One region of the Rahnella perminowiae genome, then DNA from elsewhere that is predicted to be linked to it. Evidence: predicted binding sites of a transcription regulator. Region 1 holds the regulator's gene; each other region holds the start of a gene.
The links. Region 1 encodes Fur, which represses iron uptake genes when iron is present. Its sites were predicted from a motif close to ATAATAATGAGAACNACTATCAA; they were not measured.
Positions count from the first base shown of each region.

Region 1 (8,101 bases):
AGATAACCACGATTTTATGCAACTAACGGTTGTTTCCCGACGTGGCTTGTTGGAACATAAGCGGTTATCCGTAGAGTCAATGTTGCGTAGAGGAATTGCACAATGAGTGAGGCTGAAGCCCGCCCAACAAATTTTATCCGTCAGATTATTGATGAAGATCTGGCGACCGGGAAACATAATACCGTTCGCACCCGTTTCCCGCCTGAGCCTAATGGTTATCTGCATATCGGTCATGCGAAATCTATCTGCCTGAATTTCGGCATTGCACAAGACTATCAGGGGCAGTGCAATCTGCGTTTTGACGATACCAATCCGGCAAAAGAAGATATCGAATTCGTTGAGTCGATCAAACACGACGTTCAGTGGTTAGGTTTCGACTGGAGCGGCGATATTCATTACTCCTCGGACTATTTTGATCAACTGCATGCTTACGCGCTGGAACTGATCAACAAAGGTCTGGCGTATGTGGATGAACTGTCTCCTGAGCAGATCCGTGAATACCGCGGTTCACTGACGTCGCCGGGTAAAAACAGCCCGTATCGCGATCGTAGCGTAGAAGAGAATATTGCGCTGTTTGAAAAAATGCGTAACGGTGAGTTCGCTGAAGGCGCTGCCTGTCTGCGTGCTAAAATCGACATGGCCTCGCCATTCTTTGTCATGCGTGATCCGGTTCTGTACCGTATTAAGTTCGCAGAACACCACCAGACCGGTAAAAAATGGTGCATCTATCCGATGTACGATTTTACCCACTGCATTTCCGATGCGCTGGAAGGGATCACCCATTCGCTGTGTACGCTGGAATTCCAGGATAACCGTCGTCTCTACGACTGGGTTCTGGATAATATTTCTATTCCCTGCCACCCGCGTCAGTACGAATTCTCCCGTCTGAATCTAGAATATTCCATCATGTCCAAGCGTAAGCTAAACCTGTTGGTAACGGAGAAGATTGTTGAAGGCTGGGACGATCCGCGTATGCCGACGGTGTCGGGCCTGCGTCGCCGGGGTTACACCGCTGCTTCAATCCGTGAATTCTGCCGTCGTATCGGTGTGACCAAGCAGGATAACAACGTTGAAATGATGGCGCTGGAATCCTGTATCCGTGACGATCTGAACGAGAATGCACCGCGCGCTATGGCAGTGATCAATCCGGTTAAAGTGATCATTGAAAACTTTACGGGTGATGCTGTGCAGTGGGTGAAGATGCCGAACCATCCGAACAAACCGGAAATGGGCAGCCGCGAAGTACCGTTTACCCGTGAGATTTACATCGATCAGGCCGATTTCCGTGAAGAAGCCAATAAACAGTACAAGCGTCTGGTGTTGGGCAAAGAAGTGCGTCTGCGTAATGCCTATGTGATCAAAGCAGAACGTATCGAGAAAGACGCAGAAGGGAATATCACCACGATTTTCTGCTCTTACGATATCGACACCCTCAGTAAAGATCCTGCCGATGGCCGCAAGGTGAAAGGTGTGATCCACTGGGTTTCGGCTTCAGAAGGTAAACCGGCTGAGTTCCGCTTGTATGACCGTCTGTTCAATGTTGCCAACCCGGGGCAGGCAGAAGATTTCCTGACCACAATCAACCCGGAGTCTCTGGTGATTGCGCACGGTTTTGTTGAACCGTCGCTGGTGGCTGCTCAGGCTGAAATCAGCCTGCAGTTCGAGCGTGAAGGTTATTTCTGCGCTGACAGTCGCTACTCCGGCGCGGAACATCTGGTATTTAACCGTACCGTGGGCCTGCGTGATACATGGGAAAGTAAACCGGTCGCATAAAAGTCATCGCAATAAGGTTTTAAAAACGCAGCTCAGGCTGCGTTTTTTTATGTCCGGGTTTTATTTTGCTACTGCAAAAAATTGGTTTTCGTCGCGAATTAATGTGTTCCCGATGTATGATTTTTAAACGCTCATTTTCAGTGCTTTCTGTGGCTGAAACGTTTTAACCTTTCCTCAGTAAAACTTAGTGACTTGTTTATTCTCTCTATTTAAATAATCTGTCGGTCTGATCCTGCCTTAAGACATATAGTTACATTTTTTCATCTTTATGTGCACTTTGTCATACTTCGATGATCAATGATTAATTACCCATTGATAATTCGCGTCGCGAAAAATACTCTTAATGTTGATTTAACCGGTTACGTCTCTGACGGCCGATTTTGATACCCGTTTGGGTTTTGCACGAAATTTTTAGTCAAAATGAGGAATCTCTATGCACAAGCACCTTAACAGGGGCAGGGGATCGGCTTACCTGAAACCTGCCATGTATTCTCTCGCCGGCACTTTACTGAGTGGCGGAATGATGTTTTCACACGAGGCCAGCGCGGCCGGTTTTATCGATGATTCCACACTGACCGGTGGCGTGTATTACTGGCAGCGTGAACGTGACCGCAAAGATTTGAACAAAACCAAAGAAGAAACCCGTCCGGATGGCTCAAAAGTCACCGTCAATAATTCCGACTACAACAAATACGCGACTAACCTTTCACACTCCACTGCTAACCTGAATCTTGATTTTTCCTCTGGTTATGCCTGGGACATGTTCGGTATCGACGTTGCGGCCTTCACCGCCATTGAATTAGCCGAAGCCAGTGACAGCACTCATCCAAACGAAATTGCATTCTCTTCTAAAAACCACGCTTATGACGAGGATTACTCAGGTGATAAAGGCGGGGTCAGTCTCTACAAAGCGGCCGGTAAATTTAAATATGGCGGATTCTGGGGACATGCGGGCTATATTCAGCCCACAGGGCAGACGTTGATCGCACCGCACTGGAGCTTCATGCCGGGGACTTATCGCGGTGCGGAAGCCGGGTATAAACATGATTTCGGTGATCCGGGTGAACTGAGTTTCTCCTATATGTGGGCCGACGAATATAAATCGCCCTGGCATCTGGAAATGGATGATTTCCGCCAGAATGATAAGAAAACCGGCGTTTCTTATATTCACTCCCTCGGTGCGAAATATGACTTTAAAAATGACTTCGTGCTGGAAGGCGCGTTTGGTCAGGCTGAAAGTTATGTGGATCAGTACTTTGGCAAAGCCTCGTACAAAATAGATTTGCTGGGCAATCCGCTGACTACCAGCTATCAGTTCTATGGGGCAGAAGATCGTATCAGCGACAAAAATGATCCAAACAGTTTGTATGATGGTCTGGCCTGGTTGCAGGCGTTAACTTTCGGCTATACCACGGGTCAGTTCAACTGGCGTCTGGAAGGGACGATGGTGAAAGCGGAAGGGAACCAGGGTTACTTCCTGCAACGTATGACGCCGACGTATTCCTCTTCAAACGGCCGTCTTGATGTGTGGTGGGACAACCGTTCGGACTTCAACGCTAACGGTGAAAAAGCAGTATATGCAGGCGTGTTGTATGACCTGGCAAAATGGGATTTACCGGGCTTAGCCGTCGGTGGCTCCTATGTTTATGCATGGGATGCCAGGCCGAGCACTAACGCGGCTTACGACCAGAGTCAGCGCCTGAAAGAAAGCGCCTGGAGTCTGGATGCGCTGTACACCATTCAGGAAGGCCGTGCGAAAGGGACATTGTTCAAACTGCATTACACCCAGTATGACAATCATTCGGATATTCCAAGCTGGGGCGGCGGATACGGCAATATTTTCCAGGATGAAAAAGACGTGAAATTCATCGTTATCGCTCCATTCACTATTTTCTGAGGTCGCTATGTCGATGAATAAATTATTGATGACCGTGGTATCCGCTGTTCTGCTGGCGGGTTGTGCGCCGACAGCCGGTCAGGCTGAAATATCCAAAACGCGTGAGGCTTACAGCGCCTGTATTAATACGGCGGAAGGCAATCCGGATAAACTGGCATCCTGTCAGGCGGTGCTGAATGTACTGAAACAGGAAAAAGCCCACCAAAAATTTGCGGAACAGGAAACGGTTCGCGTGGTGGATTACCAGCAGTGTCTTACGGCACGCAAAACCGGTAATGGTCAGGCGTATGCCGCAGATTGCGGAAAGATATGGCAGGAAATCCGGGCCAATAACGCTCCGAAACCGTAAAACGAATCGCAGAAATCAAACCCCGGCGTGCCGGGGTTTTTTTAGGGTTGCTGAAATCCAGACATAAAAAAACCGCTTTTCAGCGGTTAATGAATTCACAGCCTGTCGGCAACGGGGTTGCCACATGCCATATTAGTGCGCAGGTTTATCGTTGTGCAAAGACTCATCTTCGCGGCAATCACCTGCTTCACAATGACCATAGAGATACAGACTATGGTTGGTCAGTTTGATGCCGTGTTTCTTAGCAATCTCACGCTGACGGCCTTCAATATACTCATCACGAAATTCGATTACACGTCCGCAATCCAGGCAGATGAGGTGATCGTGGTGATGCTGCTGAGTCAGTTCGAATACGGACTTGCCGCCTTCGAAATTATGACGGGTAACGATACCGGCGTCGTCGAACTGGTTCAGAACGCGGTAAACCGTTGCCAGGCCAATTTCTTCACCCATATCAATTAATTGCTTGTAAAGATCTTCCGCACTAACGTGATGACCTTCCGGCGCTTGCAGCACTTCCAGGATTTTGAGGCGCGGAAGCGTGACTTTTAAGCCAGCTTTCTTCAGTGCGGTGTTGTTGTCAGTCATGCGGATTCAGTCCTGTTACTATGTGCTAATCAAGTTGAGGCATGCAGCCTGTGGCATCGGCGGCACAAATTATTCGTTTAGTCTCTTCGTTTACGCAAGTGTGCCAATTGTCGTCAACGATAGCCTGTTAATAAAGATCACAATTTGCCGGTCACATTGGTAATGCAACGACTTGATCGATAGAAAAAACAGAGGAACTCAGTGTACCTTGATACGACCGAAAGTTACAATTTTGTAGCAGTTAAATTGTTAATTTCAGTAATAGTTTGGCCCTTCAATTGTAGAATAAATCCTCAGGGCCAACAGGGTTTTTAGCCAATAATTTCAGAAAGGCTGAGTTCTTCTGTGATCTGTTTCACCCAGGCATCAACACGTTCACTGGTCAGTTCCGGCTGGCGATCTTCGTCAATTGCCAGTCCTATGAAATGCTTATCATCAGCCAGGCCTTTAGAGGCTTCAAAGTGATACCCTTCGGTAGGCCAGTGTCCGACAATCACTGCGCCGCGTGGCTCAATGATATCGCGCACGGTGCCCAGTGCATCGCAAAAATATTCGGCATAGTCTTCCTGGTCACCACAGCCAAACAGTGCAACCAGCTTACCTTCGAAATCTATCTCTTCCAGCGTTGGGAAAAAGTCGTCCCAGTCACACTGCGCTTCACCGTAATACCAGGTTGGAATACCGATAAGCAAAATATCGAATTTTTCCAGATCCTCTTTGCTGCTCTTCGCAATGTCATGCACCTCTGCAACATCTTTACCCAACTGTTTCTGGATCATTTTTGCGATGTTTTCGGTGTTACCTGTATCGGATCCAAAGAAGATACCTACAACGGCCATAAGATTACCTAACCTCTTGTTCTCAATGAAGTGCTCTGCAACGCAGGCAATAATAATGCAGATGATAGCAAACTCGTGCGGCGGAGAATATGCTTCTGCTCGCCTTCTTAGCTGGGAAATAAGTTTATCGGGCAATATTTTTAAGTGTTATCGCCTTTGTGTGCTTTCACGCAGGGTGCGTTAACCTCAGGCTGAATAAGGTCAAACGCAAATTGAAGAAATAAGTCGTCACAATACTAAATTTCGAGAATATTCCGCCGATAGATGATGCGAGAGCAATCTCAACATAATAAAGAAATCGATGCCCGGAGAGGTGTTCAAACATGTCCTGGGGCACTTGCCTGCTGGTTACCTGTCTTGATTCTCCGCATCCCCCTCAATCCTCAGGCCAGAAACAGTCATGTTTCGAGAGAGGCATATCGTGCAGTTTTTAAAAAATATTACCATCAGGGCCGCTTTGTTAACAATTCTTGGCATTTTTTGTGTCATGTGGGCGGGTGTTTCCCTATACACCGTTACCTCCCTTGACACACTGACCCAAAATACCAAAAACAGTACCGAGCTGGTCAATAATATGGCGCTGATCAATAAAGGAAATGATCAGTATTTCCGTACCGTGACGCGCATGAGCCGCGCCGTCGCACAGCTTCAGGCCGATCCGTCAAAAGGCCCGGAAATTTTTGATAGCGCAAAACAATCACTCAGCGGGCTGATGCAGGCGCTGACCAATTTTAAAGCCGCACCGCATCCGGGGCTGGAAGATGCTTCCGTGCAGGAATTAATCACCAGTTGGGATAACCTGATCACGCAGGGCGTCACGCCATTGTTTGATGCAGCCCGCAGCAAAAACACGGAATCCTATAATCAACTGGCCAATTCCACCGTGCCTGCGCTGAGCCGCACCTTTGCCACCTCCATGGAAAAAGTCAGCGCTCAGATCGCGACAGATTTTGACGCGGCGCAACGGCAATCTACCCATCTGACCTCATTCAGCAAAGTGATTCTGCTGACGGCATTTGGTATCGGGCTGGTGATTTTATTGCTGACTGACCGTTATCTGGTGATGGCGCTGGTGAAACCGCTGGATAAAATCCGCGATCACTTCGCGGTGATCGCGAGCGGCGATCTGACACTTTATCTGGATGAGTTCGGTAAAAACTGCGCCGGTAAGCTGATTCCGTTACTGAACCTGATGCAGTCTAGCCTGGTGAATACCGTTCAGACCATCCGCAACTGCACCAATCACATCTATCAGGGCGCGTCAGAAATTTCAGCCGGAAACAACGATTTATCTTCCCGTACGGAAGAGCAGGCATCTGCACTGGAAGAAACCGCTGCCAGCATGGAACAACTGACGGCTACCGTGAAACACAATGCTGATAACGCTCATCATGCCAGCCAGCTGGTTATGGAAGCTTCTACCACTGCGCAGAAAGGTGGCAACATCGTGGCGGATGTGGTCAGCACCATGAAAGATATCTCCGGCAGTTCGAAGAAAATTGCTGAAATCACTTCCGTGATTAACAGCATCGCTTTCCAGACCAACATTCTGGCGCTGAATGCCGCAGTAGAAGCAGCACGTGCAGGCGAGCAGGGGCGTGGTTTTGCAGTGGTTGCCAGCGAGGTGCGCAGCCTGGCACAACGCAGTGCGCAGGCTGCAAAAGAAATCGAACAGCTCATCAGCGAATCGGTTTCCCGCGTCGACAGCGGCTCGAAACTGGTTGAAAACGCCGGTCAGACGATGAATGAAGTGGTGCGCTCAATTACGCATGTCACCGACATCATGGCGGAAATTGCGTCTGCGTCTGACGAACAAAGTAAAGGAATCAGCCAGGTAGCGGTAGCGGTCACAGAAATGGACAGCGTTACACAACAGAACGCCGCACTGGTAGAACAGGCGTCACAGGCCGCAGTATCGCTGGAAGAACAGGCTTCGTTGCTCAACAACGCCGTCGCAACGTTCAAACTGAAAGACAGCGTCACGAATGTGGGTTCACGTCCGGCGAAGTCGATTTCAGCACCCTTGTTGCGTCCTGATACCGGCAGGCTTTCGGCGAAAAGTGCTGAAAACTGGGAAACGTTCTGAGTGGGAAGGCGTAAATTAGCGTGGAATAATTAAGAAAAACAAACGGGTAGCCTTATCGGGTTACCCGCTTTTCAATCAACCTTCATGACCGTTAAGATGCGACAGCAGCATCTCTTCAATCAATTCGCTACGACTGATATTGCGTTCTTCTGCCAGCTTATTGAGCATGTCAACAGCATCGGCATTCATTTTCAGCTCCACACGACGCAGGCCGCTCGCTTTATCGCGGCGTAACTGGTTGCGCTTATTGATCCTGAGCTGTTCATCACGGGATAGCGGATTTGTTTTTGGACGCCCCGGACGACGGTCATCTGCGAACAGATCAATCGTCGTGCGATCCAGTTGTTCTTTTGCCATAGGTAGAGGTACAACCAGGGAAGTTTTTACATCGGGAAACGGCAAGCCGTTCCTGACGAGCGTTTCACACATTTCGGGCTAAGAAACCCTGACCCAATTCACCCCCCGCGACTCACTGTGAGTAAAACGGGGCGGCAAAATTATAGCGCGCAATCATACACTGGCGCCCCAGGGGTTCACAACGCCTGATTGCCCTGATTTCATGATAACTT
Region 1 is NZ_JAFMOT010000184.1:72,213-80,313, reverse strand. Features, by position in the region: gene glnS (glutamine--tRNA ligase) at 103-1,773, shown strand; gene chiP (chitoporin ChiP) at 2,258-3,670, shown strand; gene chiQ (ChiQ/YbfN family lipoprotein) at 3,684-4,019, shown strand; gene fur (ferric iron uptake transcriptional regulator) at 4,152-4,607, opposite strand; gene fldA (flavodoxin FldA) at 4,919-5,446, opposite strand; gene J1781_RS18525 (methyl-accepting chemotaxis protein) at 5,868-7,532, shown strand; gene ybfE (LexA regulated protein) at 7,608-7,889, opposite strand.

Region 2 (8,101 bases), on a different contig from region 1:
CGCTAGCGACAGTTTACCGTTGCTGGAAAATCTCAATTACATGCTTGATGACATCATCACGCGCTTTGACATCCCTACGCAGTCCTGTGTTCTGACCCATGTTACCAACACCATCAAACTGGTGGAGCGCGGCGCGCCGGTGGATCTGGTGTTTCAGTCAATTGCAGGCACTGAAGCGGCGAACAGCGGGTTTGGTATCAATCTGGCATTGCTGGCGGAAGCGCAACAGGCGGCACTCAGCCTCAGGCGTGGGACGCTCGGCGACAATGTGATGTATTTCGAAACCGGGCAGGGGAGTTGTTTATCCGCTAATGCACACTTCGGGATAGATCAGCAAACCTGTGAAGCGCGGGCATACGCGATTGCACGGCATTTTTCACCGCTGCTGATCAATACCGTGGTGGGGTTTATCGGGCCGGAATATCTGTATGACGGCAAGCAAATCATCCGTGCAGGACTGGAAGACCATTTCTGCGGCAAACTGCTGGGCGTACCGCTGGGTTGCGATGTCTGTTACACCAACCATGCCGAAGCCGATCAGGATGATATGGATACTTTACTGACGCTGCTTGGCACCGCCGGACTGACATTCCTGATTGGCGTACCGGGCGCGGATGACATCATGCTCAATTATCAGAGCACTTCTTTCCATGATGCGTTATATATCCGCGAATTACTCGGGCTGAAACATGCGCCGGAATTTGCCGTCTGGCTGGAGAAAATGAAAATTATTGATCCGCAGGGCGCCTTACAGGATACCCGCGCGTCCCATCCGTTACTGCGTCAGTTACCGCAACTGAGCTGAGGTTGGCGTTGATGAACAATGAAAAAGGGCAGGGCTTATCGTCCGTGGTACATAATAACCCCTGGGAAACGCTGCGTCAGTTTACTGCCGCACGTATCGCGCTGGGACGGGCAGGGTCGAGTTTGCCCACAGAAGAGCTGCTACGGTTTGGTTTAGCGCATGCGCAGGCGCGTGATGCCGTACATCAGCCCTTTGACAGCCAGAAGCTTGAACCCGAACTTTATGCGCTGGGGCTGGAAACACTGACCGTTGCCAGCGCGGCTCCGGACAGGGCGACCTATCTTTGTCGTCCTGATCTCGGGCGCAAATTGTCAGAAACCAGCCGTCAGGCATTGCAGCAGCTGGCACCGGAGCCGGCAGACGTGATACTGGTCATTGCTGATGGTCTGTCATCGAAAGCCGTGCACCGCCAGGCCGTACCCTTGATTGCGGCGTTATTGCCGTATCTGCGTACGCTGGAGCTGAAAATCGGGCCGGTGGTACTTGCGCATCAGTCGCGGGTGGCACTGGGCGATGATATTGCGCAGGTGATGAAAGCGAAGGCTGTGGCGATTTTGATAGGAGAACGCCCGGGATTATCCTCTCCCGACAGTTTAGGTATTTACATGACCTGGGGGCCGCATACCAAAAGGCTGGAATCGGAAAGAAATTGTATTTCCAATGTGCGGCCGGAAGGGCTCAATTATCCTCAGGCCGCTTTTAAACTCGCCTGGCTGCTTGAGCAGTCCTTCCATCGCCAGCTGTCGGGCGTGAATTTGAAAGATGAAAGCGATAACCCGGCGCTGCACAACAAAGTCGTGCCGATGTTTAAATTAAAATAGGGGGAAAGAGGGGGAGAGAGGCTCGAACCAGCAGCTGGTTCGCCTCCATCACGGTTAAAGTTCCGGAGTACAGATGCGAAAAAAGCGCCTAAAGGCGCTTTTCTCTGAATTGGTGGGCCGTGCTGGATTCGAACCAGCGACCAATTGATTAAAAGTCAACTGCTCTACCAACTGAGCTAACGGCCCGCAGAAGTGGTGGGCGATGACGGGCTCGAACCGCCGACCCCCTCCGTGTAAAGGAGATGCTCTACCAACTGAGCTAATCGCCCACTTCTGGGTACTTCCCTCGGTAAGAAGAAATGTGCTGAGAAATGGTGGGCGATGACGGGCTCGAACCGCCGACCCCCTCCGTGTAAAGGAGATGCTCTACCAACTGAGCTAATCGCCCATTTCTCAATTCTTCCTACTTATCACAACGCGGCACTCTTAAAGAGTGGTGGGCGATGACGGGCTCGAACCGCCGACCCCCTCCGTGTAAAGGAGATGCTCTACCAACTGAGCTAATCGCCCCCGTCGTGATGGAGTCGCATTATAGGGATACTTGAAATTACGTCAACGCTTTTTAAAAACAAAAATGTTCGTTCGGCTTATTTTTAGTCAACCTGACGGGTTTCTCGCCCCCGTAGTCGATTCTTTACGCATTCATGGCCTTAAACCACGCGACTGCCTCTGGTTGTGCGTTGAGGAATCAGGGCAGAGTGGTAGAATGTCTGCCACTTTTTGTTAATTGATAGCGACGTTTTTTTGGCGTTGCGTGATTAAGGTTGCACCCGGATGAAAATCAAAACCCGTTTTGCCCCAAGCCCGACCGGCTATCTGCACGTCGGTGGCGCCCGTACCGCGCTCTATTCCTGGCTCTTTGCCCGCAACCTTGGCGGTGAATTTGTGCTGCGTATCGAAGACACCGATCTCGAACGCTCCACCCAGGCTGCTATTGACGCGATTATGGATGGCATGAACTGGCTGAATCTGGACTGGGATGAAGGCCCGTATTTCCAGACCAAACGTTTTGACCGTTATAACGCGGTGATTGATGAGATGCTGGAAAACGGCACGGCTTATAAATGCTATTGTTCTAAAGAACGTCTGGAAGCGTTGCGTGAGGAACAAATGGCGAATAACCAGAAGCCTCGTTATGACGGACATTGTCGCGACAGCCATGAACATCACGCGGCCGATGAGCCGTGTGTCGTGCGTTTTCGTAACCCACAGGAAGGTTCGGTTATTTTTGACGACCAGATCCGCGGTCCGATCGAATTTAGCAATGACGAGCTTGATGATCTGATCATCCGCCGTACCGATGGTTCCCCGACCTATAACTTCTGCGTTGTCGTTGATGACTGGGATATGGAAATCAGCCATGTTATCCGTGGTGAAGATCACATCAACAATACTCCGCGCCAGATCAACATCCTGAAAGCGCTGGGCGCACCGGTACCGGTTTATGCGCACGTTTCAATGATTCTGGGCGATGACGGTAAAAAACTGTCTAAACGCCACGGCGCGGTAGGCGTGATGCAATACCGTGATGACGGTTATCTGCCCGAAGCCCTGCTGAACTATCTGGTGCGTCTGGGCTGGTCTCATGGCGATCAGGAAATTTTCAGCCGTGATGAAATGAAAGCCCTGTTTTCACTGGAAAACGTCAGCAAATCAGCCAGTGCGTTCAACACTGAAAAACTGCAATGGCTGAACCACCACTACATTAATACGATGGATCCGCATTATGTGGCGACCCATCTGTTGTGGCATGTGGAGCAGGCAGGTATCGAAACCCGTAACGGCCCGCAACTGTTCGAAATCGTCACCCTGCTGGGTGAGCGCTGCAAAACCCTGAAAGAAATGGCCGAGTCCTGCCGTTACTTCTATGAAGATTTTGCAGAGTTTGATGCGGATGCGGCGAAGAAACATTTACGTCCGGTTGCGCGCCAGCCGCTGGAAGTGGTGCGCGCCAAACTGGCTGCAATCACTGACTGGACTGCTGAGAACATTCACCACGCGATTCAGGGCACAGCGGATGAGCTGGAAGTGGGGATGGGTAAAGTAGGGATGCCACTGCGCGTTGCGGTAACCGGCGCAGGTCAGTCACCGGGTGTTGACGTCACCGTTCATGCTATCGGTCAGCGCCGTGTGCTGGCGCGTATCGATATGGCATTAGCCTTCATTGCTGAGCGTGAAACACAAGCGCAGTAATGTCCGCTCAGTAGCTTGTTAAAAAGAGTCGTAAAAAAGCCAGCACGGGAAACCGGCTGGCTTTTGTATTTCCGTAAAACGTAAGCGTGAAAACGGCTTAATTAACGTTGTTCAGTCGCCGGTGTTTCAACGGTCGGACGGTAGGCCAGGAAATACATCAGACCAACGAAGCCTGCACCCCCTACAGCGTTACCGAGGAAGACGGCCACGAAGTTAGGCAGATATTCTGACCAGCTCAGCGCACCGGCAAAGATTGCTGCAGGCACGATGAACATATTTGCCACCACGTGCTGGAAGCCGATGGCCACGAACGCCATAACCGGGAACCACATACCGATCACTTTGCCGCCCACTTCTTTACTGGCGAAGGCCAGCCAGATTGCCAGACACACCAGCCAGTTACAGCCGATACCAGAAATGAACGCGTGCATGAAGTCTGCATTGACCTTCGCAGTGGCGGTTGCCACGGTTTTGCTCAGGAAAGCCCCTTCCGTCAGCCCCAGAACGTGACCGAAGAAATAGGCCACGGCCAGACTGCCCAGCAGGTTAGCGACAGTCACCCAGAACCAGTTGCGCAAAACAGCGTAAAGGCTGATCTGACGCGCGAACCAGGCGATAGGTAAGGTCATCATATTACCGGTCAGCAGTTCTCCCCCTGCTAATACAGTCAGAATGATGCCTACCGGAAACACAGCAGCGCCCAGCAAGTTACTGAATGAACCCCAGGAAGCAGGTAATGTCCCTATTACATGCAGATCCAACAGGAAACCGGTGGCGATAAAGGCGCCAGCCAGGAAGCCCAAAATTAACAAATTCAACACGGTGGCGCGGCTTTTATTAACGCCCGCTGTGACGGCGATGGAAGCGATTTCTTTAGGTGAATACAAGGACATGGGAGTGCTCGAATGGTTTAAGTTATGATTATTGCGCGAGCAGTCTATTCTGAGATTTATCTCAAAACAAGACGATTTTCATAGTCTGCTAACATTCTATTAATTATTCGGACATAGATGTTAAGGAAATGCGTAAGCAGATCAGAAAGCTAGGAATCGTGCGGGCTGGCGGGTGTTTTGTAAAACAAAGTGTCTGTCTGAAAATTTCCCTGAAGAAAGGTGTTTTTTGCCGGAGGGATGAGGGATTTGACGGCTTTTTCAGCGCTTGAATTCAGAAACGGATTTAGCCGTTGACAGGGGTAGCGACGTTTCATATTATGCGCCCCGTTCACCCGTTTTTACGGGCATGAATTGGGGGTATAGCTCAGCTGGGAGAGCGCTTGCATGGCATGCAAGAGGTCAGCGGTTCGATCCCGCTTATCTCCACCAACTTCCTTTCCAGAGCAAGTTGGCTGTTTCCTTCCCAGGGAAACAAAAAGTAAACAGATACAACCTCGTGTGGGGGTATAGCTCAGCTGGGAGAGCGCTTGCATGGCATGCAAGAGGTCAGCGGTTCGATCCCGCTTATCTCCACCAAATATTAAAGAAACCTGCTTCGGCAGGTTTTTTGCTTTCCGGGGTTTGTGATTTTCCTTCCGGTTTTCCTGCCTGAATTGCAGACATAAAAAAAACCCGCCGAAGCGGGTTTCTTGTCGTTCTGTATTGGCTTACTACGCCAGTACCAGACCTGCGATAGAAGCAGACAACACGCTGACCAGCGTTGAGCCGTACAGCAGTTTCAGACCGAAGCGTGAAACCACGTTGCCCTGATGTTCGTTCAGACCTTTAATAGCACCTGCAACGATACCGATCGAGGAAAAGTTCGCGAATGACACCAGGAACACGGACAGGATGCCCACGCCGCGAGGTGACAGCTCAGTTGCGACTTTTTGCAGATCCAACATCGCAACGAATTCATTGGAAACCAGTTTGGTTGCCATGATGCTGCCGACTTGCAAGGCTTCGTGGCTTGGCACACCCATCATCCATGCGAACGGATAGAAGACATAACCCAGCACGCCCTGGAAGGTGATACCGAATACCACGTCAAACAATGCATTCAGGCAGGAGATCAGTGCGATGAAACCAATCAGCATGGCTGCAACGATGATAGCCACTTTGAAACCCGCCAGGATATATTCACCCAGCATTTCAAAGAAGCTCTGGCCCTGATGCGTATTACCGATTTGCAGGTCTTCTTCTGAATCAACTTTATAAGGGTTGATCAACGACAGTACGATGAAAGTACTGAACATGTTGAGCACCAGCGCAGCAACAACAAAGCGCGGTTCGAGCATGGTCATATACGCACCCACAATCGACATAGAAACCGTCGACATTGCTGTGGCTGCCATGGTGTACATACGTTTTTCAGACATTTTGCTCAGAATATCTTTATACGCGATAAAGTTTTCTGACTGACCCAAAATCAGGGAGCTGATGGCGTTGAAAGATTCCAGTTTTCCCATGCCATTAATTTTCGACAGAACCGTACCGATAATACGGATGACGAAAGGCAGTACACGAATGTGTTGTAAAATACCGATAAGTGCAGAAATGAACACGATCGGACACAAAACTTTCAAGAAGAAGAACGCTAATCCTTTATCGCTCATGCCTCCAAATACGAAGCCGGTCCCTTCCGCAGCGAATCCTAATAATTTCTCAAACAAGTCTGAGAAGCCTTTCACAAAACCTAAACCAACAGAAGAATTCAGGAAGAAGTAGGCTAATAAGACTTCGATGACCAGCAGCTGAACAATGAAACGTAAACGGATATTTTTCCGGTCACGGCTCACCAGTAAAGCGAGTGCAGCGACAACGGCCAACGCTAATACAAAGTGCAATATTCGGGACATGGGTGCTCCAAATTAGAGGCAGGCTATATTTCGACGGACATTTTATGTAACGCGTACATTTAAAACGTGAAGTCGATTGCAAATATAGAAATTACAGACACGAATTGCAACAAATCACGGCTCATCACACAAAAAATCAAGATGTTAATAAAACTAAGCACAATTAGCATTCCTGTGCTAGTTTTATCATGTGCCGTAATGCATTCTGAATCTGGCCCGTTAATGTCTGTTTTAGGAAAGTACGATGCGTCTGGCTTTCTGAAATCGGGTGAGCGAATCACCTCTCAGTTATTACCTTCCCGCTTACAGCTGCTGCCTATCAGAGCAATCACTCAGATCATTCTAAATGCACTTGATAATCATTATCAATTAGATATGATTGATGTAAGCGTAATAATTGTAAGGGTTAACTAACTATGCTGAACAGCCGGGCCGAATCCACAGGCCGCGCGTCCAGAAAGATGAAGCTTTCACTGATGGGGCCGGCTTTTATTGCCGCCATCGGTTATATCGATCCGGGCAACTTTGCGACTAATATTCAGGCCGGAGCCTCTTACGGTTATCAGTTGCTGTGGGTGGTGGTATGGGCCAACATCATGGCGATGTTGATCCAGTTGTTGTCTGCCAAACTCGGTATCGCCACCGGCAAAAACCTGGCCGAACATATCCGCGATCGTTTCCCGCGTCCGGCTGTCTGGGCTTACTGGGTGCAGGCGGAAATTATCGCGATGGCTACCGATCTTGCCGAATTTATTGGTGCCGCCATTGGCTTTAAACTGCTTCTCGGGGTATCGCTGTTACAAGGCGCGGTGCTCACCGGGATTGCGACCTTTATTATCCTCGGGCTGCAAAAACGCGGGCAAAAGCCGCTGGAACTGGTGATCGCCGGTTTGCTGCTTTTTGTCGCGGCGGCGTATATCGTTGAGTTATTCTTTTCGCAACCGAGCATGGTGGCGCTGGGCAAAGGCATGTTGATCCCTGCACTGCCAACCGCCGATTCAGTCTATCTGGCTGCCGGTGTACTCGGTGCGACCATCATGCCGCATGTCATCTATCTGCACTCCTCGCTGACTCAGCGGGGCGGTAAAGCCTCTAAAGCGCAGCGTTATTCAGCCACCAAGCTGGATGTCGGCATTGCCATGACTATTGCCGGTTTCGTGAATCTGGCGATGATGGCGACAGCCGCAGCGGCATTTCATTTCAGCGGACACAGTGGGATCAGCGAGCTGGATGAAGCCTATCTGACGCTGCAACCATTGCTGGGTCACGCTGCTGCGACTACCTTTGGTCTGAGTCTGGTGGCTGCCGGTTTATCTTCAACAGTGGTCGGTACGCTGGCCGGGCAGGTGGTGATGCAGGGGTTCGTGAAATTCTACATTCCGCTGTGGGTTCGCCGTACGGTGACCATGATGCCGTCTTTTATTGTGATCCTGATGGGATTAGATGCCACACGCATTCTGGTGATGAGCCAGGTCTTGCTGAGCTTCGGGA
Region 2 is NZ_JAFMOT010000181.1:149,009-157,109, forward strand. Features, by position in the region: gene J1781_RS16540 (ethanolamine ammonia-lyase subunit EutB) at 1-805, shown strand, start outside; gene eutC (ethanolamine ammonia-lyase subunit EutC) at 817-1,626, shown strand; tRNA gene J1781_RS16550 (tRNA-Lys) at 1,737-1,812, opposite strand; tRNA gene J1781_RS16555 (tRNA-Val) at 1,820-1,895, opposite strand; tRNA gene J1781_RS16560 (tRNA-Val) at 1,939-2,014, opposite strand; tRNA gene J1781_RS16565 (tRNA-Val) at 2,061-2,136, opposite strand; gene gltX (glutamate--tRNA ligase) at 2,401-3,819, shown strand; gene J1781_RS16575 (formate/nitrite transporter family protein) at 3,921-4,712, opposite strand; tRNA gene J1781_RS16580 (tRNA-Ala) at 5,066-5,141, shown strand; tRNA gene J1781_RS16585 (tRNA-Ala) at 5,213-5,288, shown strand; gene J1781_RS16590 (NupC/NupG family nucleoside CNT transporter) at 5,423-6,610, opposite strand; gene J1781_RS16595 (Nramp family divalent metal transporter) at 7,027-8,101, shown strand, end outside.
Region 2: J1781_RS16595 (Nramp family divalent metal transporter) is a predicted target of Fur. The motif match lies at 6,957-6,979, and genes of this name have one in related genera.

Region 3 (8,101 bases), on a different contig from region 1:
CAAGACTGTTCTGCCGTGCTTTGGTGCTGATTTTGAACGGCATCACCCCGTAGCTCAGCGGACTCATGAAGATTTCATTGGAATTCACATCACGCACGAACTGCACGTTAATGTAACCGTTGCCTTCCATTCCCGCCGGTACGCGAATTTTCTGCACCGAACTGGTGGTGTCGGTATGGAACCACTGCCAGCTGTACACTTTATCTTTCTCAATAGTGATCAGCCCGCTGCCGGTGTACGGCGCGTTAACGGATACCTCGATTTCCTCACCTGGCTGATATTCCGCCTGATTGAGTTTCAGCTTCAGTTCAGCATTTCTGTCCAGCGAACGGCTGAGATTGGCGTTACCGGCCACGGTATAGCCAATGCGGTTCAGCACATTGCCTTTCGCATCTTCAATGACCAGCACGAAATCGCCCGGTTTATCCGTCGCCAGCGTCAGGTTGTTGCCCTGCGCCGTCAGCGAAAGCGGTTGTTCCGACAACGGCACTTCCTTCATTTTCGACTGATATTTGTAAACGCCGGAATCCTGTTTGGTCAGCACTGAAATGTATTTCTGTTCAATCAGCGCAACTTTCAGGTCCGGCAGCGCAATCTGTTTTAGCGACGGGTCGATCGCAATAACGTTCAGATGTCGTGCGGCATCGCGGTTTATATAGCCTAAATCACCGTCGGCTTTTACGCCGATCAGAGAGTCATATGGCGATACCAGCACCCGCGCCGTCGCAGCCACGGAACGGCCACCACCGGCCACAAACGCCTCGGACAGCAGTTGCAGCTGGTACGTCGCGTCAGCATAAGATTTCAGATCCAGCGGGATATTCGCCGCGCCATTTTCGTCGGTCTTGCGGTCTTCCAGCTCGGTTTCAAAACCGTCGCTGTTCTGACGGTTCTCGTAAAAAGCGTAATCCGGGAATTGATCGAAGCTTGGATACATCGGGCGCAGCGTCAGTCTGGAGGTCACACGCCTGTCCTGCGCGGGCGTACCGAACAGGTTCTGTACGTCGATACTGGCCTGCAATTCTGACGGTTTCACCCAGCCCTGCCTGCGGTCCGGCGTCAGTTGCAGTTTCACCTTCAGTTGATCCGGCTCGAACTCTTTGACGTTGACCGAGGTATGGCCCAGCAAAGTGGAAGAGGCATTGTCTTTGCCAATCAGATACAAATAGATGTTCCATTCACCGGTTGGTGAATTATCGTCAGTGGTATAACTCAGCTCATTGAAACCGCTGGCACCGAGCGTCAGCGGAATAGTGCTCATCAGCTTGTCGCGCGGATCGTGAATTTCAGCCCGCACCGGCACACCCGCCAGACCGTTGCTCCAGTCGGCGGCGCGGGTAATCAGTCCGATATTGAAGGTGTCCCCCGGACGATAAACGCCGCGATCAGAGAACAGATAGCTGCTCAGCGTGCGCGGGTCGTTCGGCGTGATTTCGCCATCGACATCAAAACGGGAGAAGTCGAGACCGCGATCGTTATTCCGGTCCGCCGGCAGGAAGGAGACATCGCCCTCCTTTTCCACCAGGAACATCACCGGCTGGCGTTCAAGGGTATAAACATCCAGCGCAGGGAAGCGCACATGACCGTCAGCACCGGTGGTTTGCGTCAGCAGGGTAATGCCGTTTTTGGCAATCACGGAAACTTTCGCGTTCGCCACCGGCGCACCGCTGTGGATCGACTGCACAAACACATCACGTGTTTTATCCTGTGAACGCTTGGCAATAATCCCCAAATCGGTGACGACAACAAAACGTGAGTCGCCGACCGGTGCTTCTTCTTCGCCCTGCCCATCGTCCTGATAGACATTGCCGTCGTCATCGGTTTCCGGTTTATTTTCTTTCTTCTTCGGATCCCATTCCGACAGCGTCAGCAGGAATACGCCACGATGTGACGCCGGATCAGTGGAGAGGTAACGCGAAAGATCGACGCCCTGAAAATTCACGTCGCCCGGTTTGTCGTTATTGACCGCCGTCTGATAGGTAAAGTGCTCGGTAAAATATTCGTCATTCAGGCGGTTAAATTCCGCCGATGAATACTCACGGCTTTTGAATGACACAATGTGTTGCAGCTGGCTTGGGATCACCCGTTTAATGTCCAGACGCAGGCCCGGCACGTTGCGTGCCGCCACGCTGATTTGTTTGTCACCGCTGACCGATAACAGCGAGCCCTGCGACATAAATTGCAGGGATTTCGGATAATCCGGAACCGCGACGATGCGGTACACTTTTTCCGGCATTTTGTAGCCACCGGAAGAGGTCAGAATATTGTCAATTTCCACCAGCATGGCGCGGCGGGCAGGCGCATCGAAGCGGAAGCTGAACTGCGGCTGATAATCGCTTTCCGCATCATTAAGCTGGATATTCAGCGGCGTGGACTGCGCGAGTACATTGTTTTCGACGCTGTCAACGGCCCAGCTGGCATAATCATCCGGGCCTTTGGCCTCGTCCTGATCATTTGGATTGTGCTGTGGCAATAGCCAGACTTTGACTGCCTGGCGGATATCTTTATCTTTCACCGCGTCGCTGAAACCGACGATCAGTGCCCGCTGACCTTTCGCCCCATCGGCATCCACCACCTGCGCACTGGCTTCATTCACCGCCAGGCTGTAAAGCGTCGGCACAGACACCACGGCATTTTTAGTCTGCGCAGTCGCATTCGACGGCACGGTCGATGTAATGCCTTCGCCAAGGGTGACACGCACCGAACCGCCGTGATCGAGCGGTTTCAGCGGCTCGGAATGTACCCAGGCGTTGAGTTTTTTCTGGTCATAGACCACAGAGTAATTGAGTTTCGACTCAGTTTTCGCTTTACCTTCGGTCAGGCCAAGCGAAATCTGTTTTTCGAAGCTGGCAACATCCACCGGTGCATTGAATTTAACGTTAAAAATCGCGCTGCGTTTTTGCGGGTCCTGGGGATCCTGATAGTACTCAGCCTGCCCCAGCTGATAATCGAACGCAGGGGCGGTGAATTCATAACGGGTTTTCGCCAGCTTGATTTGCGGCGCAAGCAGGACATCAGGCGTAAAATTCACGTCATATTTTCTGCCCATCGGCAGCGGATTTTTAGGGATGAAAACCAGCGTATAGCCGCTCACCCATTTCCATTCACCTTCGGCGGCAGGTTTCAGGGAAATCCCTTTTTCAACCACTTTGCCAACATCAGTTACGGGCGCGGCAGAATGGCGGAAATTGAAAATCACCTGCTGTGATGCAGGTTTTTGCGCGGCGTAATTCACAACTTCAGGTCCGCTGACACGCACGCTGGTGTCCTGATACACCCTCGGGGCCGGGTCGATCGGCTGCGGGCGGCTGAGCCACCAGTGCCAGCCGTAAACGCCCGCCCCTGCGGCGCACAGCAAAACAAGAATCGCCAGGCTGATGGTTTTCGGGTAGTGATCTACGCCATTTTCCATGCGCGTAACACTGCGCTTAAGCCAGCCGGAAGTGGCTGCCCACCAGGCAGGCGCACGCCAGTCGATATTGCCGACCACCGGTTTGAAGACGCGACCCAGCAGGCTCAGTATAAAAGCCAGCACGCGGATAAAACCTTTTATCAATATAAAAGGCAGACGAAGTAAGAATTTTAATAAATCCATTTGCTGCTGTACCTCTAATCCCTGTGAACTATCGCCAGAAGTGATATTTTTATGTGAATCAGGACTGTTATTAAATTCAACGCATTGCGCCGCAGGATAAAGATTATTTGCCCGCAAAGCCATCAGATATAGCGTAGCAGTAACGCAGAATTTCCGGCTGATTTCTGCGCTGCCAGCGGCGCAATTGTATGAAACAATAGCCGGAGAATGTTGAGGAAAGCGACAGGTGACATGAAAACCAAACTGATTACCCGTGAAGGCTACGACAAGCTCAAAACTGAACTGGACTTCCTGTGGCGCGAAGAGCGACCGGAGGTGACCAAAAAAGTCACCTGGGCCGCGAGTCTGGGCGATCGCAGCGAAAATGCTGACTATCAGTACAATAAAAAGCGGCTGCGCGAAATCGACCGCCGCGTGCGTTATCTGACGAAATGTCTGGAGCAACTGCGCATCGTCGATTACTCACCACAGCAGGACGGAAAAGTGTTCTTTGGCGCGTGGGTGGAGGTGGAAAACGACGACGGCGACATCAAGCGCTTCCGTATTGTCGGCTATGACGAAATTTTTGGCCGCAAAGACTACATTTCTATCGATTCGCCGATGGCGCGCGCCCTGCTGAAAAAAGAAGTGGGCGACAGTCTGGTGGTGACCACGCCGGTCGGCGACGCAACCTGGTACGTCAATGAAATTGAATACGTGAAATGATCAGCTAACTCCCAAAACACGCAGGTGGATGGCCTGATGACTGGCATTTTATGTCTTCAAACCGTATAACTGTGCCCTGCTTTTTTAAACGAAAAAACTGATACCAGACCTATGAATGATCAACTGAGCCGCATTATCGCAAGTGAATTGCAGGTTCGCCCGGAGCAGGTTGCTTCCGTGGTGCGTCTGCTGGATGAAGGTAATACCGTGCCGTTTATTGCACGGTATCGTAAGGAAGTCACCGGTGGGTTGGATGATACCCAACTGCGTCAGTTGGACACCCGTCTGGGTTATCTGCGGGAGCTGGAAGACCGTCGCCAGACCATTCTCAAATCCATTGAGGAGCAGGGAAAACTCAGCGACGATCTGGCGAAAGCCATCAATACCACGCTGAGCAAAACCGAGCTGGAAGACCTTTACCTGCCGTTTAAACCAAAGCGTCGCACGCGCGGACAAATCGCCATTGAAGCCGGACTGGAACCGCTGGCCGAACTGTTGTGGAACGCGCCGCAAAATGAGCCGGACGCTGCTGCCGCAAAATTTGTCGATGCAGACAAAGGCGTGGCGGACGCCAAAGCCGCACTTGACGGCGCACGTTATATTTTAATGGAACGCTTTGCAGAAGATGCCTCGCTGCTGGCAAAAGTCCGTGATTATTTGTGGAAAAATGCCCATCTGACCTCCCGGATGGTGGAAGGCAAAGAGCAGGAAGGCGCGAAATTTCGCGACTACTTCGATCATCACGAACCGATTTCCCAGGTACCTTCGCACCGTGCGCTGGCGATGTTCCGTGGCCGCAACGAAGGTATTTTACAGCTGGCGCTGAATGCCGATCCACAGCATGACGAACCGCCAAAAGAAAGCTATGCCGAACAACTGATCATCGACCATCTGGGTTTGCGCCTGAACAATGCGCCTGCTGACGTCTGGCGTCGCGCCGTGGTCAACTGGACATGGCGTATCAAAGTCCTGCTGCATCTCGAAACTGAACTGATGGGCACCGTACGTGAACGCGCAGAAGATGAAGCAATTAACGTTTTTGCCCGTAATATGCACGATTTGCTGATGGCCGCGCCGGCCGGTATGCGCGCCACCATGGGGCTTGATCCGGGTTTACGTACCGGTGTGAAAGTCGCCGTTGTGGATAACACCGGTAAACTGGTGGATATCGATACCGTTTATCCCCATACCGGTCAGGCGGCAAAAGCCGCGCAACAGGTTGCCGCGTTGTGCATCAAACACAACGTCGAACTGGTGGCGATCGGCAACGGCACCGCGTCGCGGGAAACGGAACGTTTCTTCCTCGAGCTGCAAAAACAGTTCCCGGCGGTAAAAGCGCAGAAAGTGATTGTCAGCGAAGCCGGTGCATCGGTGTATTCCGCTTCCGAACTGGCGGCACTGGAATTCCCGGATCTGGACGTTTCTATTCGCGGAGCCGTCTCTATCGCACGTCGCTTGCAGGATCCGCTGGCGGAGCTGGTAAAAATCGACCCGAAATCCATCGGTGTCGGTCAGTATCAGCACGACGTCAGCCAGAGCCAGCTGGCGAAAAAACTCGATACCGTCGTGGAGGACTGTGTGAACGCCGTGGGTGTCGATCTCAACACCGCTTCCGTTCCTCTGCTGACCCGCGTGGCGGGCCTGACCCGCATGATGGCGCAGAATATTGTCAGCTGGCGCGATGAAAACGGTCAGTTCCGTAACCGCGGGCAGTTGCTGAAAGTCAGCCGTCTGGGGCCAAAGGCCTTTGAACAATGCGCGGGCTTCCTGCGCATCAACCACGGCGATAATCCGCTCGACGCCTCGACAGTTCACCCGGAAACCTATCCGGTCGTGGAACGCATTCTGGCAGCGACACAGCTGGCGCTGAAAGATCTGATGGGTGATTCCAATGTGTTACGCGGCCTGAAAGCCAGCGAATTCACCGATGAGCAGTTCGGTGTGCCAACGGTCACCGACATTATCAAAGAGCTGGAAAAACCGGGGCACGATCCGCGTCCTGAGTTCAAAACCGCCACCTTTGCCGATGGCGTCGAAACCATGAACGATCTTATGCCGGGTATGATCCTCGAAGGTTCTGTCACTAACGTTACCAACTTTGGTGCGTTCGTCGATATTGGCGTCCATCAGGACGGTCTGGTTCACATCTCATCGCTTGCGAACAAATTCGTCGAAGATCCTCACACAGTGGTGAAGGCGGGTGACATCGTGAAAGTCAAAGTGATGGAAGTCGATCTGCAACGTAAACGTATCGCGCTGACTATGCGACTGGACGAACAGCCCGGCGAAGCACCGGCACGGCGTCCTTCCGCACCGGCGACAGATTCCCGCGATAATCAGAAGCGTCATTCACCGGGCAAACCGGCGGGGCGCAATGCGGCTCCTGCCGGTAACAACGCGATGGCCGATGCGCTGGCAGCTGCACTGAGTAAAAAACGGTAATTTTCCTTTTGCTCCTCTCCCTGTGAAAGCCGCTGATAATCAGCGGCTTTTTTTACGCCTCTTTTTTCGACACTTTTTAAACTCTCTCCTAATGAATCAATCACTGAGGTAAATCAATAAAACGCACATCCCGCAGGCATAGGATAGCGACGCGGTGGAGATACCCGCGAAGAGGCCCACCTCTTTTCTTTTGTCTCCATACGCGTACTAATTATGATAATTATTCTCATTTGTACTTCTTTGTGTATTCAGTGCACCGCCAGTTTCAGGCTGGCCATTTCGCACCAGGGACAATTTCAGAGCAATATTTTTAGCAACATAAATCGCCAGTCAGTGGAACCACCGGGCAAGGACGCACGGCGCAAAATCACTAAAACGCCGTCATCCATTAATGCCTGATCGCCTCGCGAGGAATTATGCAACTTCAGTCAAAACGTGCTTATAAAATTACCGGCTTTTCACACGAAATCAGCCCGGCTTACCGGCAGAAACTGCTGTCACTCGGGATGTTGCCGGGTTCATTTTTCAACATAATCCGCGTGGCGCCGATGGGCGATCCGGTACAAATTGAAACCCGCCGTACCAGCCTGGTGGTCCGCAGAAAAGATCTCGATCTGCTGCAGCTCGAGATGATGGCCTGATCCCCCGTCAGGCCGGTGACAGTACATTTTTCGCGGCGGGCCTTGCGCTTGCATATTCACCTTTTCTCACACGCAGACTTTAACGTATGAAACCATTAACTATCGGCCTGATTGGTAATCCGAACTCAGGTAAAACCACCCTTTTCAATCAGTTAACCGGTTCCCGTCAGCGTGTCGGTAACTGGGCAGGCGTCACTGTCGAGCGCAAAGAAGGTCAGTTCGCCACCGCAGAACATCAGATTACGCTGGTGGATTTACCCGGTACCTACTCCCTGACCACCATTTCCGAGCAAACCTCGCTCGATGAACAAATTGCCTGCCATTACATTCTTAGCGGCGACGCGGATCTGATGATCAACGTCGTGGATGCCTCAAACCTCGAGCGTAACTTGTACCTGACGCTGCAACTGCTGGAGCTGGGCGTACCGTGCATCGTGGCGCTGAACATGCTTGATATCGCCAAAATCCAGAACATCAATATTGATATCCCTGCGCTTTCTGCCCGTCTGGGTTGCCCGGTGGTGGCGCTGATCTCTACCCGGGCCAGTGGCATTCAGGAACTGAAAGTTGCCATCGACGCATTGCCTCAGGTGGCTGCGCTGGAGCGTGTGCAATATCATCCGCTGCTGCAACAGGAAGTCGATGTGCTGGCCGCCGGCATGCCGCAAGACATGTCGCTACAACAACGCCGCTGGCTGGCGCTGCAAATGCTTGAAGG
Region 3 is NZ_JAFMOT010000186.1:44,776-52,876, forward strand. Features, by position in the region: gene J1781_RS20675 (alpha-2-macroglobulin family protein) at 1-3,595, opposite strand, end outside; gene greB (transcription elongation factor GreB) at 3,827-4,300, shown strand; gene J1781_RS20685 (Tex family protein) at 4,412-6,742, shown strand; gene feoA (ferrous iron transporter A) at 7,159-7,383, shown strand; gene feoB (Fe(2+) transporter permease subunit FeoB) at 7,470-8,101, shown strand, end outside.
Region 3: feoA (ferrous iron transporter A) is a predicted target of Fur. The motif match lies at 6,950-6,972, and genes of this name have one in related genera.

Region 4 (8,101 bases), on a different contig from region 1:
TCAGCGGATTGCGTTGCGCAGGGGGAACACTTTCCAGCCCGCTGGCCGCCGCCATCTCGATGAAAGCGATTTTCTCATCACCTGAAAGCCCGAAGAATGCTTCCAGCGGCGTGCCCAGTGGTCCGGTCACATTCACCTTCACCACCCGTCCGCCGGTGGCTGCAACCATCGCTTCCACCGTGCCTTCGCCGCCATCGGCAACCGGTAACTTGACGTACTCCGCGTCGGGAAAAATTTCACGGAACCCGCTCTCAATGGCTTTTGCCACATCCAAAGCTGACAAACTTTCTTTGTATGAATCCGGTGCGATCACTATTTTCATAAAGTCATTACCTTCATAAACTGCGTGCGCCGATGTGGGAAAGCGCCCTGTCAGTTTTGCATCCTGCCTGAAGGGTCGCGCGCCACCGTGTTCATTAGCGCCGCGCGTCCGCCGCAGACTAACGGGTAACTTCAACCTTCGCTAAGGTTTCATAATAGCGCGCAATGGCGCTATGGTCAGATTGCCCGTGACCATCCGCTTTCAGAGCCTGCATCATTTCCATGACCAGCGAGGTCAGAGGCAGTTGTGCGCCGACGCTGTGGGAGGTATCAAGTGCGTTTGCTAAGTCTTTGATGTGTAAATCAATACGGAAGCCCGGTTTGAAGTTGCGATCCATCACCATCGGCGCTTTCGCTTCCAGCACGGTACTGCCCGCCAGACCACCACGGATAGCCTGGAAAACCAGATCCGGATCGACGCCCGCTTTGGTTGCCAGCACCAGCGCTTCTGACATCGCAGCAATGTTCAGCGCCACGATCACCTGGTTCGCCAGTTTGGTCACGTTGCCCGCACCGATATCCCCGGTATGCACAACGGAACCGGCCATAGACTTCATGATTTCATAGCATTTATCGAACACCGCTTTGTCGCCGCCGACCATTACGGACAGCGTACCGTCGATGGCTTTAGGTTCTCCGCCTGAGACCGGAGCATCCAGCATCGCGATGTGTTTGGCGGCCAGTGCTTCACTGATTTCACGGCTTGCCAGCGGGGCGATTGAACTCATGTCGATGAGAATGCTACCCGGACGCACACCCTCAATCAGACCGTTTTCACCCAGCGCCACTTCCCTCACCTGCGGTGAGTTTGGCAACATGGTGATAATCACATCGGAAACGGCGGCAACCGCTTTTGGCGTGTCGGCGGCAGTTGCGCCGAGTTTTACGATTTCACTTACGTTATCCAGATTGCGGTCCATGACGACCAGCTCATAACCTGCTTTCAGCAGATTTTTGCTCATAGGCTTGCCCATGATGCCTAAACCGATAAAGCCAATTTTCATTCGGGTATCCTCTTTATAATGATGTATTGAGAGCAGATCACTGGGTGAAGCGATCGCACAGCGCCTGTGTACCTGCGCGGAAAACGCCTAAATCACTGCCGACCGCCACAAAGGTCGCGCCCCATTCCAGATAACGGCGGGCATCGGCTTCAACCGGAGCCAGAATACCGCTGGGTTTGCCATGCGCTTTTGCACGCGCAAAAATGTGACGGATAGCGGCCTGCACGTCCGGGTGCCCGGCGTTGCCAAGATGTCCCATGCCGGCGGCCAGATCACTCGGGCCGACGAAAATGCCGTCGATGCCATCAACAGCAGCAATGGCATCCAGATTGTCGACGCCTTGCTGGCTTTCGATTTGCACCATCACCGCAATGTTGTCATTGATGCGGGTGAAGTAATCCGGCACGGTGCCGAACATATTGCTGCGGTGTGAAACGGAAACGCCACGGATCCCGGCGGGCGGATAACGGGTTGATGCTACGGCCAGTTCTGCCTGTTCCTGTGTTTCTACAAACGGGATCAGAAAATTATAAAAACCGATGTCCAGCAGGCGTTTAATCACCACCGGATCATTAAATTGCGGACGGACCACCGGTGCGCTGCGGCTGCCTTTCAGCGCCATCAGCTGCGGCACAAAAGTACCGACATCGTTGGGTGCATGCTCACCATCAAGCAACAGCCAGTCAAAACCCGCCACACCCAGCACCTCGGTTGAAATCGGGCTGGATAATGCTGACCAACATCCAATCAGGGTTTTCCCTTGCAACAAATCCTGACGAAACTGATTTGGAATCATTTGATTACTCATATCTGATATCTGACCTCATCAAAGGGGCAGAGCCGGATATCCGGAATGCCCCGCATCACAATTTACTGTTTCTTAAGTTCCAGCCGTTTGATATCGCCGACCACCAGCAGATAGCAAAGCATTGCCATCAGTGCTGAACAGCCCACAAAAATTAATGCCATATTGAAAGAGTGCAGACCTTTCACGATGTAGCCGATCACCAGCGGCGTCACGATAGAGGCGACATTACCGAATACGTTGAAAATGCCGCCGCACAAGCCGATGACTTCTTTCGGTGCGGTATCGGCAATCACCGGCCAGCCGAGCGCCCCGAAGCCTTTACCGAAGAAGGCCAGCGCCATCAGGGTAACGACCAGCGCATTATTGTCGGTGTAATTGCACAAGATGATGCTGGTGGCTAATAACATGCCCAGTACGATAGGAATTTTACGGGCCACGGTCAGCGAGTAACCACGTCTGATCAGAAAATCCGAGAACACACCACCCAGCACACCGCCCGCAAAACCACACAGCGCAGGGATGGCGGCAATCATCCCGACTTTAAGAATAGACATACCCTTTTCCTGAACCAGATAAATCGGGAACCAGGTCAGGAAGAACCACGTAATGCTGTTAATGAAGTACTGACCGAAGAAGATCCCGAGCATCATGCGGCTGCTCAGCATCTGACGGACGTAACTCCATTTCGGACCACTTTGCGCGCTGCCGGTTTTCTTGTGGTCGATGTCCACCACCGCACCGCCGTCTTTCAGATACTCCAGCTCGCTTTTAGAAATATGCGGATGTTCCGGCGGGTTGTGAATGAATGTGATCCACACCAGTGTCAGCACAAAACCAATCACACCCATGACGATGAAAACATGTTCCCAGCCCCAGGCGTAGGTCAGCCAGCCCAGCAACGGTGAGAACAGTGCCAGGGAGAAATACTGGGCGGAGTTAAAAATTGCGGAAGCCGTGCCGCGTTCAGTGGTCGGAAACCAGGCTGCCACGATACGGGCATTTGCCGGAAAAGACGGCGCTTCTGAAAAGCCGAGCATGAAGCGCAGCATGAACAGTGTCAGTGCACCGTAAGCCAGCGGAAACCAGCCCACAAACCCCTGCAACAGGGTGAACAGCGACCAGAAGAACAAACTGTAGGTATACACTCTTTTGGAGCCAAATCTGTCCAGCAGCCAGCCGCCGGGTAATTGCATAATCAGGTAAGCCCAGCCGAATGCTGCAAAGATTTGTCCCATGTCGGCAGCATCCAGACCCAGCTCACGCGCGACCTCAGTACCCGCGATAGAAAGCGTTGCGCGGTCAGCGTAATTGACCGCCGTGATTAAAAAGATAATCAGCAAAATATAGTAACGTATGTGCGTACGTACCTTACTTTGCACGACTGTCCTGGACTGAGATTCAATGTTCATGGTGACCCTCATTATCATAATGCGAAAAATTTCAGGGAAATTACCGTTATCGAAATAACGTTTTGCATTCACCTGTGGTTATTCGCCGTACAGTTTCTTCATTCGAAACAGGCAACAAACGTTTTATTTATGATCGCCTGACATTTACCTGTATTACTTTCAACATCACCTTCAGAGGGCCAATACAGTATAAAAAAGAGGTTCCAAAATAACATTGTGCATTCGCCCAAGAATACCCCCGCTGATTGTGACTATTCTTTTGCATACACACATCGGTGTGGGAGGAGACTCACAGATTGTGCAAAGGCGATAACCGCGCCAACAAAAGGGTGATTAGCATCACATTGATTCTGTCACCTGCAACACAGAATGACATCCAACAGGCAAAAAGCTGGTCAGTTGCACAATGAGGTTCCCTGAAGACTGCCTTATAATGGATTCCATATCCTGTATTACCCGAGTATGTTTACAAGAGTCTTATTGAGCGTCAACTTCAGAGAATTAACCGGGATATATTATTCCGGGATGTTTAATAAACGCGGAGACAGTTATGTCACGTAATAAAGATAAAGAACACGCTACCGAAGCGCTTTTTATTAAAGTTCATGAAAGCGATAACGTAGCAATTATTGTGAATGACAACGGCTTAAAGGCCGGCACCCGATTTGCTAATGGTCTGGAATTAATTGAGCATATTCCGCAAGGCCATAAAGTGGCACTAGAGCCGATTGCCAAAGGCGGCGATATTATCCGTTACGGAGAAATCATTGGTTATGCAGTACGGGATATTGCGCAGGGCGGATGGATCGACGAATCACTGGTAGAATTACCGGTCGCGCCTGAACTTGACAGCCTGCCGCTGGCCACCCGTGTACCGCCGGAACTGCCACCGCTGGAAGGTTATACCTTTGAAGGTTACCGTAATGCCGACGGCAGCGTCGGCACCAAAAACCTGCTGGGGATCACGACCAGTGTGCACTGCGTGGCGGGCGTCGTAGACTACGTGGTGAAAATCATTGAGCGTGATTTACTGCCTAAATTCCCCAATGTCGACGGTGTCGTGGCGTTGAACCATCTTTACGGCTGCGGTGTGGCGATTAATGCGCCTGCGGCGATAGTGCCGATCCGCACTATCCACAATCTGGCGCTGAACCCGAACTTTGGCGGCGAAGTGATGGTGGTCGGTCTGGGCTGTGAAAAGCTGCAACCCGAGCGCCTGCTGGAAGGTACCCCGGACGTGCAGGCGATTTCCCTCGACGACACGCATATCGTCCGTTTGCAGGATGAACAGCATGTCGGTTTCCAGTCGATGGTGGACGATATCCTGACCGTCGCACAATTTCATCTGGAACGCCTGAACCGCCGTCAGCGCGAAACCTGCCCGGCTTCAGATCTGGTGGTGGGCACGCAGTGTGGCGGCAGTGATGCTTTCTCAGGCGTAACTGCCAACCCGGCAGTAGGTTATGCATCAGACCTTCTGGTGCGCTGCGGCGCAACGGTGATGTTCTCGGAAGTGACAGAAGTACGCGACGCCATCCATTTGCTGACGCCTCGCGCTGCGGACGTCGACGTGGGTAAGCGTCTGCTGGAAGAAATGGCCTGGTACGATAATTATTTGTCGATGGGCCAGACTGACCGCAGCGCTAATCCGTCTCCTGGCAACAAAAAAGGGGGGCTGGCTAATGTGGTTGAAAAAGCGCTGGGCTCCATTGCTAAATCCGGTACCAGTGCGATTTCTGAAGTGTTGTCACCCGGACAGCGTCCGACCAAAAAAGGCCTGATTTACGCCGCCACACCTGCCAGTGATTTTGTCTGCGGAACCCAGCAGTTGGCTTCGGGTATTACCGTTCAGGTATTCACTACCGGACGCGGTACGCCATACGGTCTGCTCGCCGTGCCTGTGATTAAAATGGCCACACGCACCACACTGGCAAACCGCTGGCATGACCTGATGGACATCAACGCCGGGACAATCGCAACGGGTGATGCCACTATTGAGGATGTGGGCTGGGAACTGTTCCATTTCATTCTGGACATCGCCAGCGGGCGCAAGAAAACCTGGTCAGATACCTGGGGCATCCACAATGCACTGGCGGTGTTTAACCCCGCCCCCGTGACCTGAGTCACCGATCCTCCGATAAACCAAAGGCCAGCAAATGCTGGCCTTTTGATGTTTCTGCACTGAAGAAAAACCTACTGCGCCGCTGCGGCACCGGCTTGTTCTGCACCGACCAGCCCGACTTTCAGATAACCGGCTTTACGCAGGTTATCCATCACGCTCATCAGCGTTTCGTAATCCACACTCTTATCCGCACGGAAGAAAATCGTACTCTGTTTATTGCCCTGAGTACGCTCATCCAGCATGGCGGTCAGATTACTGCTGTTGACCGGTATATCACCGAGAAACAGTTGCTTATCAGCTTTTACCGACAGGAAAATCGGTTTCTCCGGACGCGGCTGTTGTTTTGCCGTCGAAGCCGGTAAATCTACCCGCACATCTACGGTAGCCAGCGGCGCTGCCACCATGAAAATGATCAGCAATACCAGCATGACGTCGATAAAAGGCGTGACGTTGATGTCATGCATTTCACCACTTTCGTCGATATCATCGTTTAACCGAATAGCCATAATCTGTTCTTACCCTACACGTAACTGACCTGTCTGACCGCGTGGCGTATTGCTTTTGCTGGCAGCCAGATCCAAATCACGGCCCTGTAACAGGATTATCTGCGCCGCCACATCGCCGACCTGATGACGATAAGAGGTGATAGTACGGGCGAAAATATTGTAGATCACCACCGCAGGGATGGCCGCAATCAGGCCCACAGCCGTCGCCAGTAAGGCTTCGGCAATACCCGGTGCCACGACCGCCAGATTGGTGGTCTGCGTCTGTGCGATACCGATGAAACTGTTCATGATGCCCCATACAGTACCGAACAGGCCGACGAACGGAGAGATTGCCCCGATGGTCGCCAGAATACCATTGCCACGGCCCATGTGGCGGCCGGCAGCGCTGACGCGGCGCTCAAGGCGGAAACCCGTCCGCTCCTTAATACCGTTGTTGTCAGTTGATCCTGCAGAGAGTTCAAGCTCGTTTTGGGCATCACGGATCATCTGCGCGCTGATGCTGCTGGCGGCAAAACTTTCAGCCTGCTCGGCAGCTTCATCCAGTGTACGAACAGAAGACAACGCGTCAAATTCACGGCGCATACGGCGTTTGCCGGTGAAAACGTCTGCCCCCTTGCTGAATAACAACGCCCAGGTGACCACAGAAGCCAGCAACAGACCGATCATGACGGTTTTCACCACCACATCAGCATGATGGTACATGCCCATAACAGACAAATCGGTTGGAATGACAGGTGCGGTATCCGTTGGTGCGGGTTGCATCACCGGAGCCGCCGTTGCGTCACGGGTTGCCGGTGCTGGGGTATCCGCCGTTGCAGGTTGAGTTGCAGCAGAACTGACGGCTTGTCCAGCCGGCGTCGCCGGTGCCGCCATCGCGTTGCCACTCAGGCCAGCAACCAACATTAACGACATCAGTAATGAGGTCGCCTCTTTCATCTTATTGCGAGCCGTTTTCACGCGTCGCCTCCAGCCAGAATCAGTATGTAGAAAGAATGAATAAGTCGGATGATATCAAAAAAAAACACCTAATTGATAGTCGTTCTCATTATTATTTACATTATCCCGCCTGGCGACCTGCGTGTCATTGACTGATCACAAGGTTTTTCCTTTTTGCACAAAGGATGAACAATTTAATCTCCGTCACATTTCCCGGAAGAATTACACCATTAATCAATCATCTGACGCTTATTACCAAGTCAAAACAATGTTTTAAATATTAAGCAACGGCTTTTTATATTTGTTATAAGTTTGTGATAACGCTCAAATACCGCGCAATAAAAAATAAGGTAATGTGCTTCTACTGGGGAAGACCACACACCGGCACCCTATGTATCCTTTTAATTTATAAGCTTATTTAGTCATTTTTAACATGGACAGGTTGCACCCCCGGGTACACCGTGTTCGACGCTTGCTCTCATTTATCTTTCCCTTACTGAGTACCCTGGAGACAAACTGATGAAAATGCAAAAAGCACTTCTCAGCCTTTGCCTGAGTTCCGCGACCCTCTTATTTACCCATGGCGTGGCAGCACAAACGCTCAAAGCCGCTGATGTACATCCGCAAGGCTATCCCAACGTAGTCGCTGTCCAGCACATGGGCGAAAAACTGCAAAAGCAAACGGACGGACGCCTCGAGATTAAAACGTTCCCGGGTGGCGTACTGGGTGATGAAAAGCAGGAAATTGAACAGGCACAGCTTGGTGCGCTGGATATTATCCGTGTGTCGATGACACCGGTTGCCTCGATTTTGCCGGAAATTAATGTTTTCACCCTGCCCTACATTTTCCGCGACGAAAATCATATGCATAAAGTACTCGACGGTCAGATCGGTAAAGAGATCGGCGATAAGATCACTAACAACCCGAATTCACGGCTGGTCTTTCTTGGATGGATGGATGGCGGAACACGTAACCTGATCACCAAACAGCCGGT
Region 4 is NZ_JAFMOT010000183.1:104,175-112,275, reverse strand. Features, by position in the region: gene J1781_RS17795 (glycerate kinase) at 1-322, opposite strand, end outside; gene garR (2-hydroxy-3-oxopropionate reductase) at 441-1,352, opposite strand; gene garL (2-dehydro-3-deoxyglucarate aldolase) at 1,363-2,133, opposite strand; gene J1781_RS17780 (MFS transporter) at 2,196-3,542, opposite strand; gene garD (galactarate dehydratase) at 4,093-5,664, shown strand; gene exbD (TonB system transport protein ExbD) at 5,736-6,170, opposite strand; gene exbB (tol-pal system-associated acyl-CoA thioesterase) at 6,180-7,106, opposite strand; gene J1781_RS17760 (TRAP transporter substrate-binding protein) at 7,626-8,101, shown strand, end outside.
Region 4: exbB (tol-pal system-associated acyl-CoA thioesterase) is a predicted target of Fur. The motif match lies at 7,200-7,222, and genes of this name have one in related genera.